3 regions of the Desulfotomaculum sp. 1211_IL3151 genome follow, and region 3 is predicted to be linked to each of the others. Evidence: riboswitches for the same ligand, from Rfam matches in the RefSeq annotation. Region 3 holds a riboswitch; each other region holds the start of a gene.

Region 1 (3,276 bases), on a different contig from region 3:
TCTCGGGCATATTTTCTCACCTCCAACTTCTCACCTCTCACATCTCAAACGGCCCCTTGGTCAAGTGGTCTAAGACACCGCCCTTTCACGGCGGTAACACGGGTTCGAATCCCGTAGGGGTCACCACATTTATAAAATCTAAGGCTGATGCCTTTAAGTTAAGACTTGGCTAAGCCAGGTTTTTCTAATGTTTACAGGCTTTTGTTAATTGGATATACTTATAACATAGGCGGATGTAGCTCAATGGTAGAGCATCAGCTTCCCAAGCTGAGGGTTGCGAGTTCGAGTCTCGTCATCCGCTCCAGTAAAATCAAGGCCTCCGAGGATTTACTTAATCCTTTGGAGGCCTTTTTGGTGTCCATTTGGTGACCGACCACCTTCCGTGCACCATTGGTGCCCAACTTAGCATGACCTAGAAGTTCTTGAATTACCTTCATGTCTTCCCCTAATATCGGCAATCTACTAGCAAAGGTATACCTAATGAATAGATTTAACGCAAAAAACAACAACAGCAGATAATGATTATAAAGAAGATGAAGAAGAAGAAGAAACAACAGCAGATGGGTAAAAAACCACCAGCGCCAAGAGCGCTAAAATCCAATGCCATGATATCAACTCCTTTTTACCAATTTATTCAACCAACCCGATTTTGACACAAAATATTCCAGAGATATTGCAAATTGGTGGGTTCGTTAAGGCTTATAGGTATTCGTCTAAGTCAACACGAACAATACTCACAAAACCGTTTTCATATTCATCGGCAACTGAAATTAATATCCGAGGCTTTACGAAATTGGCGATTGTTTTCTACGGAATATAGCAGCCAGCCGGAAGCTGCATCAATGGCCATATCAACAGCCTCTGACAGGGTGTCTCCTTCAGTAACATAACCAGGTAGGTCAGGGCTACAGTATAACCACCTTCTTCACAAGGGTAAAAGCAAGCGGGATAAATTAATTTCAAGAGAGATCGGGCCGCCAACTATGAAGGGTGGGAGTAAGAGCAACCGCAAGAAGTCACCTAAAAATGATAATCGATATAAATGTTCGAAGGACTGAAAGATTGTCTTTACAATTAATCAATAGGTAATTACAATAAATACATGCTAGGGGTGCCTAAGTGGCTGAGAGGAGACCCACTCCAACCCTCGAACCTGATGTGGCTAATACCACCGTAGGGAAGCTTTTAGGTGTTTATTTGAGAAGCTTACTTTCGGGTAAGCTTCTTTTTTTGACTAGAAGCATCATCACGAGCTTGGTTAAGCCCTAAAATGCAAGGAGAGAAAGGAAATGAGAAAATGATTTATTCTACCCAAATGGATGCTGCCAAAAAAGGTTTAATTACAAATCAAATGCGGGCCGTAGCCCAAAAAGAAAATGTGGAGCCGGAAACCTTACGTTCACTTGTGGCTGCTGGCAAGGTCGTTATTCCTGCTAACAAAAATCACACAAATCTTGATTGCGAAGGGGTTGGCCAGGGTCTAAGCACCAAAATTAATGTCAATCTGGGTGTTTCAAAAGATTGTTATGATATTGATCTGGAATTGGAGAAGGCCAGAAGAGCGATAGAGTTAAAAGCTAATGCTATTATGGATTTAAGCTGTTATGGGAAGACACAGGAGTTTAGGCAGAAACTCATTGAGTTGTCGCCTGTTATGATTGGTACAGTACCAATGTATGATGCAGTGGGTATGCTGGATAAGGACTTAAAGGATATTACCGTAGATGAATTCTTTTCGGTTGTAGAAAAGCATGCCGAAGATGGTGTGGATTTCATGACGATTCATTGCGGAATGAATAAGGCAACTGCTGAAAGAGTGAAAAGAAATAAAAGACTAACCAATATTGTTTCCCGTGGTGGATCACTGCTTTTTGCTTGGATGGAACTTAACAATCAAGAGAACCCTTTCTACGAATATTATGACCGACTACTTGATATTTGCGAAAAATACGACATAACTTTAAGTTTAGGGGATGCCTGCCGCCCTGGATCCCTAAAGGACTCAACGGATCCTGCACAAATCGAAGAATTAATTACCCTTGGTGAGTTAACGAAACGAGCCTGGGCCAGAAACGTGCAGGTTATGATAGAGGGTCCGGGACATATGGCATTAAACGAAATTGCCGCTAACGTTTTATTAGAGAAAAAACTGTGCCATGGTGCACCCTTCTATGTTCTAGGGCCCATTGTAACCGACATTGCACCAGGCTATGACCATATTACCAGTGCCATTGGCGGGGCAATAGCTGCTGCCAATGGTGCAGATTTCCTGTGCTTTGTTACTCCTGCCGAACATCTTCGCCTGCCAAATTTGGACGATATGAAAGAAGGTATTGTTGCAGCACGGATTGCGGCACATGCCGCAGATATTGCCAAAGGAATCCCCAATGCACGCAAGTGGGACAATGCAATGAGTGCGGCTCGAGCTGACGTTGATTTTACCCGGATGATTTCCTTAGCCATCGACCCGGCTAAAGCCAGAAAATACAGGGAAGAATCCAAACCTGAGTGTGAGGATACCTGTACCATGTGTGGGAAAATGTGTCCTATGAAAAATATGAAGAAAATATTAAATGGTGATGATATAAGCGTTATATAATGACTCGTCCGGCTTCAATTAGAACGGTCAAATTTTCTTTGGCCGTTGCCTAGGGGTTCCCTACTTAACACCAAGTTTTTCTTGCCTTGGACAATCTAGGTGCCTTATAATTGAATGCGGAAAGGGGATGAGAGACTTATGAAACACATTAAGACCTTAAATAAGAACTCTTTAAAAGCAACTCTAAAAACCGGCGGTTGCGGAGAATGTGCTACTTCTTGCCAATCTGCTTGCAAAACCTCTTGCACGGTAGGCAACCAAGTATGTGCTAAGCAGGCCTAAACATTCAGAGGGATACCGCAAAAAACAACCTTGTCTCCTTGGGATCCTTTTCCCTCTGGGGATAAGGTAATTTTTTTCACTATCTGAATATAAGATTTTAAGGATGGTCGTATAAGAAAAGCGGAGACTCGCGCGATAGGCTCTTGCCTGTGACTTTTAGGGTATGGCGCACCCTTAAGGGCATAAACAAGCCAAGCTTTTCTAAGGAGGATTTTTTATGATACATAAGTTTGAATTTGATGGTGTACAGATCGTATTGGATGTGCACAGCGGTTCTGTGCATGTAGTAGATCAACTGGTTTGGGATACCCTCGGGGATTACCAACTGCTTTCAGAGGAAGAAATTAAACAAAGGTTTTCAGATAGATATACACTTGGCGAAATTGAACAAGCGC
Region 2 (3,276 bases), on a different contig from region 3:
AGGTGAAATTAAGCCAAATGAAATCCCGGCAGGGAAGAGGGTATCCTGTCTTTATAAGGGCCCATACGATCAAACGGAGCCAGTTTATAACGCAATGATGCAGTGGATCGATGAAAATGGTTATACACCCACGGGAGTGGCTTACGAGTTTTACTATAATTCTCCGATGGATGTGCCCGAAAGCGAACTTTTAACAAAAATTGTGTTTCCCCTTAAATAAGAACAATACCTTAAAGGAGAGGTAAAGAATTAGCATGATTTGTTACAAAAAGACCGGCAGCAGTGAAAATCGAACTGTTCGGTCCTTTTGTTTTTAACAGTTGAATTTCTACCCCTCTATCATAATAGGGACCACATTATCTTATCGCCACGGTGTTGTTCCGACCCAGTAAATCCCTTAGCCATTCACCGTGTAGGGATAGGCAGTTGGTCGGTAGGTTATCCAGCTTAAAGAAGGCAACCTCCGCAGTCTCCACACCGTCTGCTCTCAAATGCCCCCCAACGATCTTGCATTCCATACAGGATGTAATGTAATGACTTACCTTACCCGAAGGATGAGACACCACGAGGAACCGTGGGTCTGAGTAAACTCCGATGAACCGGCTCACTGTTACCTGTAGGCCGGTTTCTTCGTTGACTTCCCGGATAATAGCTTCCTGCACGGTCTCGCCGGGTTCGATGTGTCCGATGGGCAAGCCCCACACATTAAAGTCCATTCTTTTAATTAAAAGAATCCTGTCAGTCTCGTCAAAAATCACGGCTGCCACAGCAGGTTCAACGGTTTCTGGCCAGGCATAGGTGGGCTTGTCCCAGGGACGAGCCGTTATTGTAGGGTTAAAAATTCCTCTGAGGTTTGAGATTCTGGCATCCGGAAGGCGGAAATCCTTAGGGGAAGGGAAAGCGATGGCCTTGTCCGAGCAGAAAATCGCCGTGATTCCCTGCTGGTGAGCCCCTAGGATATCGGTATAGGGATTGTCCCCTACCATGGCCACCCCTAGCTTGGGATCTAGATGATCAAGGACTGTGCGAAACATTGGGGGATAGGGCTTCCCAATGACGAGCGGACGTTTACCAGAGGAGGTCTGAATGGCACGAACGATGGCACCGGTTCCTGGGCAAGGGCCTTCGGGGCCGGGAAAGGTTGCGTCGACGTTGGTGGCAATAAAGTTGGCACCCAGGTTAATCAACCGAATGGCTTGGCTTATATGACCGAAGGAAAGTTGATCATCATGCCCCACAACCACAGCTTGGCAGGGACCATTTTCCACCAGCTCTATTCCAAACTGCCGGATCTCCGTTTTTAGACCTTCACTTCCCAATACATAGACAGAACGTATATTCATTAAGCTGAGATTTTTGGCTGTGGTCCAACCGCTGGAAATTACCTCGTCCAAGTGAGCTTCTAGACCAAGACTTTGTAATCGTTCGACGAATTGCTGTCGTGTGGGGATCGGGTCATTGGTTAAGAAATAGATACGTTTATTTAGCTTGCGCAGTTGTACCAGGGTTTCCTTTACACCGGGGAGCAGTTTACCGCCGATATAGATAACGCCATCCAAATCAAATAAGAAAACATCAAATTTTTCTGCTAACAGGGAAATCCCCTCCTTTTTTAGCAGCATCCATTTGGGTAGTATAAATCATTCGTTTTCCCCTTCCTATCAGAATAGTAGGGGCTTAACTAAGCTTGTGCGGGCAAAGCTCAAAAAAGAAGCTTACCGAAAGTAAGCTTCTCAACTGAAAACGGTAAGCTTCCCTACGGTGGTATTAGCCACATCAGGTTCGAGGGTTGGAGTTATCTCCTCTCAGCCGTTCGGCACCCCTAGCCAAGTATTTATGCTATGTAAATTGTAATTCATAGATCAATTGTTTGTAAAGACAAATTATGGATGTGATGGGGTCCGCAGCCATTTCCCAGATGGAGCGGATGCTACTATATTAATAAATTCACCGCTATCTTTAATAGGATGAGCCGTACCACCGTAACGGTTAAAATATCGTAAGTGTGGGCGTATTTTTTTATACCTAGAAGGAGAAAGCATAGTCCTTTCAAGAAATTAAAGAGAAAGCAATGATCAACCGGAGGTAATGAATGACATACGCCATAAATCTATACTTTAATAAGGAAGCGGAGACTTATATAACGAGTATTTGGAGGAGTTTGGAAAGGTTGGAAAAGGGCAAGTGTCTCACTTGCGCCAACGGCAGACCCCACATTACATTGGCTATCTATGATGATCTCGATTTGGAAGTAGCCAAAAAGCGATTGGAGACCCTTAGTAGCAGTGTTTATTCCTTTGATTTAAAGCTGCTTCAGATTGGTATTTTTCCTCATAATAAAGGGGCTATTTTTTTAACACCGAACCTAACAGATCGTTTATTTCAAATACACCGGCATTTTCACCAGTTGTTTAAGGAGTTTGAAGAGCAAGGGTGGGATTATTATAAGCCTCAGTCTTGGTATCCCCACTGCACGCTCTCGCTGGAAACTCCTACGGAGCACATACCAAGTGTACTTGAGCAAATCCTAAAGATTTTTCGCCCCATTGATGTTTCGATTCGATCCATCGGTATCGTATCATTAGATCCGATTAATTATTTGTTTCAAATCGATTTACGGGAAAAGTAGGGCAGAATTATTTTTAATCTTATTTTTTCCCTGTTTTAATTAAGTCCTTATTATAGTGTACAGAAATATAAAAGCCTTTAACTGGTAAACGGCCTGGTAAATAGTGGCGTAAGGGGGATGTTTTTATGCTTCATAAAATTCATACGCAATCCGTCAGTCGTGACCAAATGATTGATATTACCAATCAAGTTAAAGCAGTGATCCAGCAAGAAAAGATTAGGGATGGGGTTGTGACGGTCTACTGTCCCCATACGACAGCTGGTATCACCATTAACGAAAATGCCGATCCGGATGTAGTAAGGGATCTGTTGCTGCGATTGGCTGAGGTCTACCCTTGGGAGCATCCTCAATACCGTCACGCCGAAGGGAATTCGGCTGCCCACTTAAAGGCAAGTACCCTGGGGGCCTCCCAAACAATTCCGGTGGCAGATGGACAGCTCCTGTTGGGGACATGGCAAGGGATTTATTTCTGTGAGTTTGATGGCCCTAGGAGGCGGACCTTTTATGTAAAGGTACAAAGGGATTAACCGAAGGCATTTGGGGTCAGGCTCGCAGCACGGCAGGCCGGACCCCTTTCTGGTTTTTTTAAAAGAAGGCCAGTAAATTCCGGCAAAAATTGACGCAGTTAGACCTTGCTAGTATAGTAG
Region 3 (3,276 bases):
TAAGATAATCAATCAAAATTTTGCACGGATATTTGAGCAATTATTCGGCGGTGGTGGTGCCAGCATGAATCTTACCGAAGGGGATACTCTATCCTGTGGCATCGAAATTACTGCCCAGCCGCCTGGCAAAAAGAACCAAAGCCTATCCTTGCTATCCGGAGGAGAGAGGGCTTTAACAGCCATTGCTTTGCTTTTTGCAATATTAAAGTTTAAACCCAGTCCCTTTTGTGTGCTGGATGAGATAGAAGCATCTTTGGATGAAGCCAATGTACATCGGTTTGCTGAGTACCTCTGCCGTACCTCGGATGAAGTTCAATTTATTGTGATTAGCCACCGTAAAGGGACAATGGAAAAAGCAGATGCTCTTTATGGCGTAACGATGGACGAAACGGGAGTGACTAAATTACTTTCCATGTCCTTGGATGAGGCCAAGGGAAAGAAGAAGTTAGCCTAATACACGGACCTGGGTAAGGTTGACATGGTTCGATAGCAGGCATTATATTAGGGACAGGCTCTGGCCAAAATATTGAGGTTTGAACTGGAGGTTTAACAGTGGGCTTTTTTAACAGGCTAAAAGAAAGCTTAAGCAAAACCCGCCATAGCTTTATTGAAAAAATTGATCAGGTGGTTACTGGTCGTAAGGGTATCGATGAAGATTTATATGAAGAGTTAGAAGAGGTTTTGATCCAGGCCGATGTCGGGGTCAATACAGCCATGATGCTGGTAGAACGAGTGCGTAAAGGTGTCAAGGCCAGAAATGTTCAGGAGGCTTCTCGTTTAAAAGATATATTCCAGGAGGAATTGGAATATTTAATGGGTGAGAAAATGACCCCCATTAAGCTAAGTGAGGACGGCCCCACGGTGATCATGGTGGTGGGGGTAAATGGTGTAGGCAAAACCACTACCATTGGGAAAATGGCCCATAATTACAAGGAACAGGGTAAAAAGGTCATGCTGGCAGCGGGAGATACCTTCCGGGCCGCAGCCATTGACCAACTTGAGATATGGGCTGAAAGAGTAGGGGTGGAACTGATCAAGCATCAGGAGGGTTCCGATCCAGGGGCTGTGGCCTATGATGCTGTGCATGCTGCCCGTTCCCGTAAAGCAGATATTCTTTTAATTGATACCGCTGGTCGTTTGCATAATAAAAGCAACTTGATGGAGGAATTAAGAAAGGTTCACAAAATAACTTCACGGGAAATGCCCGGGGCACCCCATGAGGTACTGTTGGTGCTGGATGCCACCACGGGCCAAAATGCCCTCAGTCAAGTTAAAGTTTTTAGCGAAGCGGTGAATGTAACTGGTATTGCTTTAACCAAATTAGATGGTACAGCTAAGGGTGGGGTGGTAACCTCCATCGTAACAGAAATGGCCATTCCAGTTAAGCTCATTGGCATTGGCGAACGCATGGACGATTTGCGTCCCTTTAACCCGAAGGATTTTATCGATGCCCTATACGGAAAATCGAAGGAAGACGAATCATAACAAATTATTTTAAAACGCCTGGCGACGAAACCGAAAGTTTTGAGTGACATATTCAATTGATTATTATACAATAATTATCAATAATTATGACGTTAGGTTGAATCAAGGTAATAAATGATAAAAGAATAATACTACTTTTTGCGGGGGGACTCTTCGGAGTTGAGAAGGTAAAACCTGACCCTTTGAACCTGTTGGTTAAGACCAGCGTAGGGAAGCAAATCCGTTATACTATGTAATTGGGTGCTTTCCGAAATTTGGATTGCACCCGATTTTTGTTTAGATACCTAATTCATTTTAGGGTTGTTATTCAATTTTATACAAGGAGGATTTATATTTGAAAAACGTATTAAGTATTGCGGGATCGGATTGCAGCGGCGGTGCTGGCATACAGGCTGATCTCAAAACATTTTCTGCCCATGGGGTTTTTGGCATGAGCGTGATCGTATCGGTGGTAGCAGAAAATACAAGCCGTGTCATCGACATACAGGATGTTACGCCTGATATGATCAAAAAGCAAATTGATGCCGTGTTCGAGGATATTGAAGTACATGCTGTGAAAATCGGTATGCTTTCTACACCGTCCTGCATGGAGGCAGTTGCAGAAAGGCTTCATCATTACAAACCGAATAATATTGTGGTTGATCCTGTGATGTATGCCAAAAACGGCTATCCATTGATGAACCCCGATGCAGTTAACACGTTAATCAGGGTCATTATCCCCTGCGCGGATTTTCTCACTCCCAATATTCCGGAAGCAGAAAAGATCTCACGCATGGAAATTAGCAATCTAGGGGACATGGAGACCGCTGCCAAGAGGATTCATGAAATGGGCTGTAAAAATATTATTGTCAAAGGCGGACATGCTGTTGGCAATGCAGTAGATGTTTTATATGACGGTGAACGTATTTATCGTTATGAAACACATCGCATCAACACGAAAAACACACATGGCACGGGTTGTACCTTTTCTTCCGCTATTGCGTCCAACCTTGCTCTTGGACTTTCCGTTCCTGAAGCAATGGAACATGCCAAGCGGTATGTAACAACTGCCATTGAACATTCCCTGCCGATTGGCAAGGGAAATGGCCCAACACATCACTTCTATGACCTTTATCGCAATGGTTTGCGCTAATCACAACATTAACAAAATGGTTAATTATAGGAGGAAATAAACATGACAAATACAAGGGAAATGGCCCAACTGCTTACTCTTGTGCGCAGTCAAAGGCCACTTGTCCATCATATTACCAATTATGTTACAGTAAATGACTGTGCCAATATTACGCTGTCCATTGGTGCATCGCCCATCATGGCTGACGCCGTTGAAGAAGCAGGTGATATGGCCGCCATTGCTTCCGCCGTGGTACTCAATATCGGAACGCTCAATAGCCGAACGATAGAGGCAATGCTGATTGCCGGAAAGAGTGCCAACCAAAATGGCATCCCTGTGGTATTTGATCCCGTAGGAGCTGGCGCATCTAAGCTGCGCAACGAAGCTGCCGCGCGCATTCTTAACGAAGTAAAAGTTGCCGTGGTGCGCGGCAATCTTTCGGAGGTTCGCTTTATTGCAGGGCTTTCGGCCAATACAAAAGGAGTGGATGCCTCTGAACAGGATGGCGGAGATACTGCGGAAATTGCCCGGAATTTGGCGCAAAGACTGGGCTGTGTAGTGGCAATTACAGGTGCGGTGGATACGGTTTCCGATGGAGAGAGGACCATGCATATTCACAATGGACATCCCGCCCTTTCCGGTGTGACGGGAACAGGCTGCATGTGTTCATCCTTGATTGG

Evidence for each region. Region 3 has a riboswitch for thiamine pyrophosphate ahead of thiD (bifunctional hydroxymethylpyrimidine kinase/phosphomethylpyrimidine kinase). Riboswitches for the same ligand answer to the same signal wherever they lie in the genome.
Region 1: another riboswitch for thiamine pyrophosphate. It lies ahead of thiC (phosphomethylpyrimidine synthase ThiC); the one in region 3 lies ahead of thiD (bifunctional hydroxymethylpyrimidine kinase/phosphomethylpyrimidine kinase).
Region 2: another riboswitch for thiamine pyrophosphate. It lies ahead of V6C11_RS12470 (HAD-IIA family hydrolase); the one in region 3 lies ahead of thiD (bifunctional hydroxymethylpyrimidine kinase/phosphomethylpyrimidine kinase).

What each region holds. Positions count from the first base shown of each region.
Region 1 is NZ_JBAIYV010000044.1:36,610-39,885, forward strand. Features, by position in the region: tRNA gene V6C11_RS12335 (tRNA-Glu) at 51-126, shown strand; tRNA gene V6C11_RS12340 (tRNA-Gly) at 230-304, shown strand; gene V6C11_RS12345 (hypothetical protein) at 755-850, opposite strand; TPP riboswitch at 1,098-1,197, shown strand; gene thiC (phosphomethylpyrimidine synthase ThiC) at 1,298-2,599, shown strand; gene scfA (six-cysteine ranthipeptide SCIFF) at 2,738-2,881, shown strand; gene scfB (thioether cross-link-forming SCIFF peptide maturase) at 3,099-3,276, shown strand, end outside.
Region 2 is NZ_JBAIYV010000044.1:62,066-65,341, forward strand. Features, by position in the region: gene V6C11_RS12465 (GyrI-like domain-containing protein) at 1-220, shown strand, start outside; gene V6C11_RS12470 (HAD-IIA family hydrolase) at 357-1,622, opposite strand; TPP riboswitch at 1,737-1,834, opposite strand; gene V6C11_RS12475 (2'-5' RNA ligase family protein) at 2,093-2,629, shown strand; gene V6C11_RS12480 (secondary thiamine-phosphate synthase enzyme YjbQ) at 2,755-3,156, shown strand.
Region 3 is NZ_JBAIYV010000027.1:33,916-37,191, forward strand. Features, by position in the region: gene smc (chromosome segregation protein SMC) at 1-454, shown strand, start outside; gene ftsY (signal recognition particle-docking protein FtsY) at 553-1,485, shown strand; TPP riboswitch at 1,618-1,716, shown strand; gene thiD (bifunctional hydroxymethylpyrimidine kinase/phosphomethylpyrimidine kinase) at 1,820-2,617, shown strand; gene thiM (hydroxyethylthiazole kinase) at 2,660-3,276, shown strand, end outside.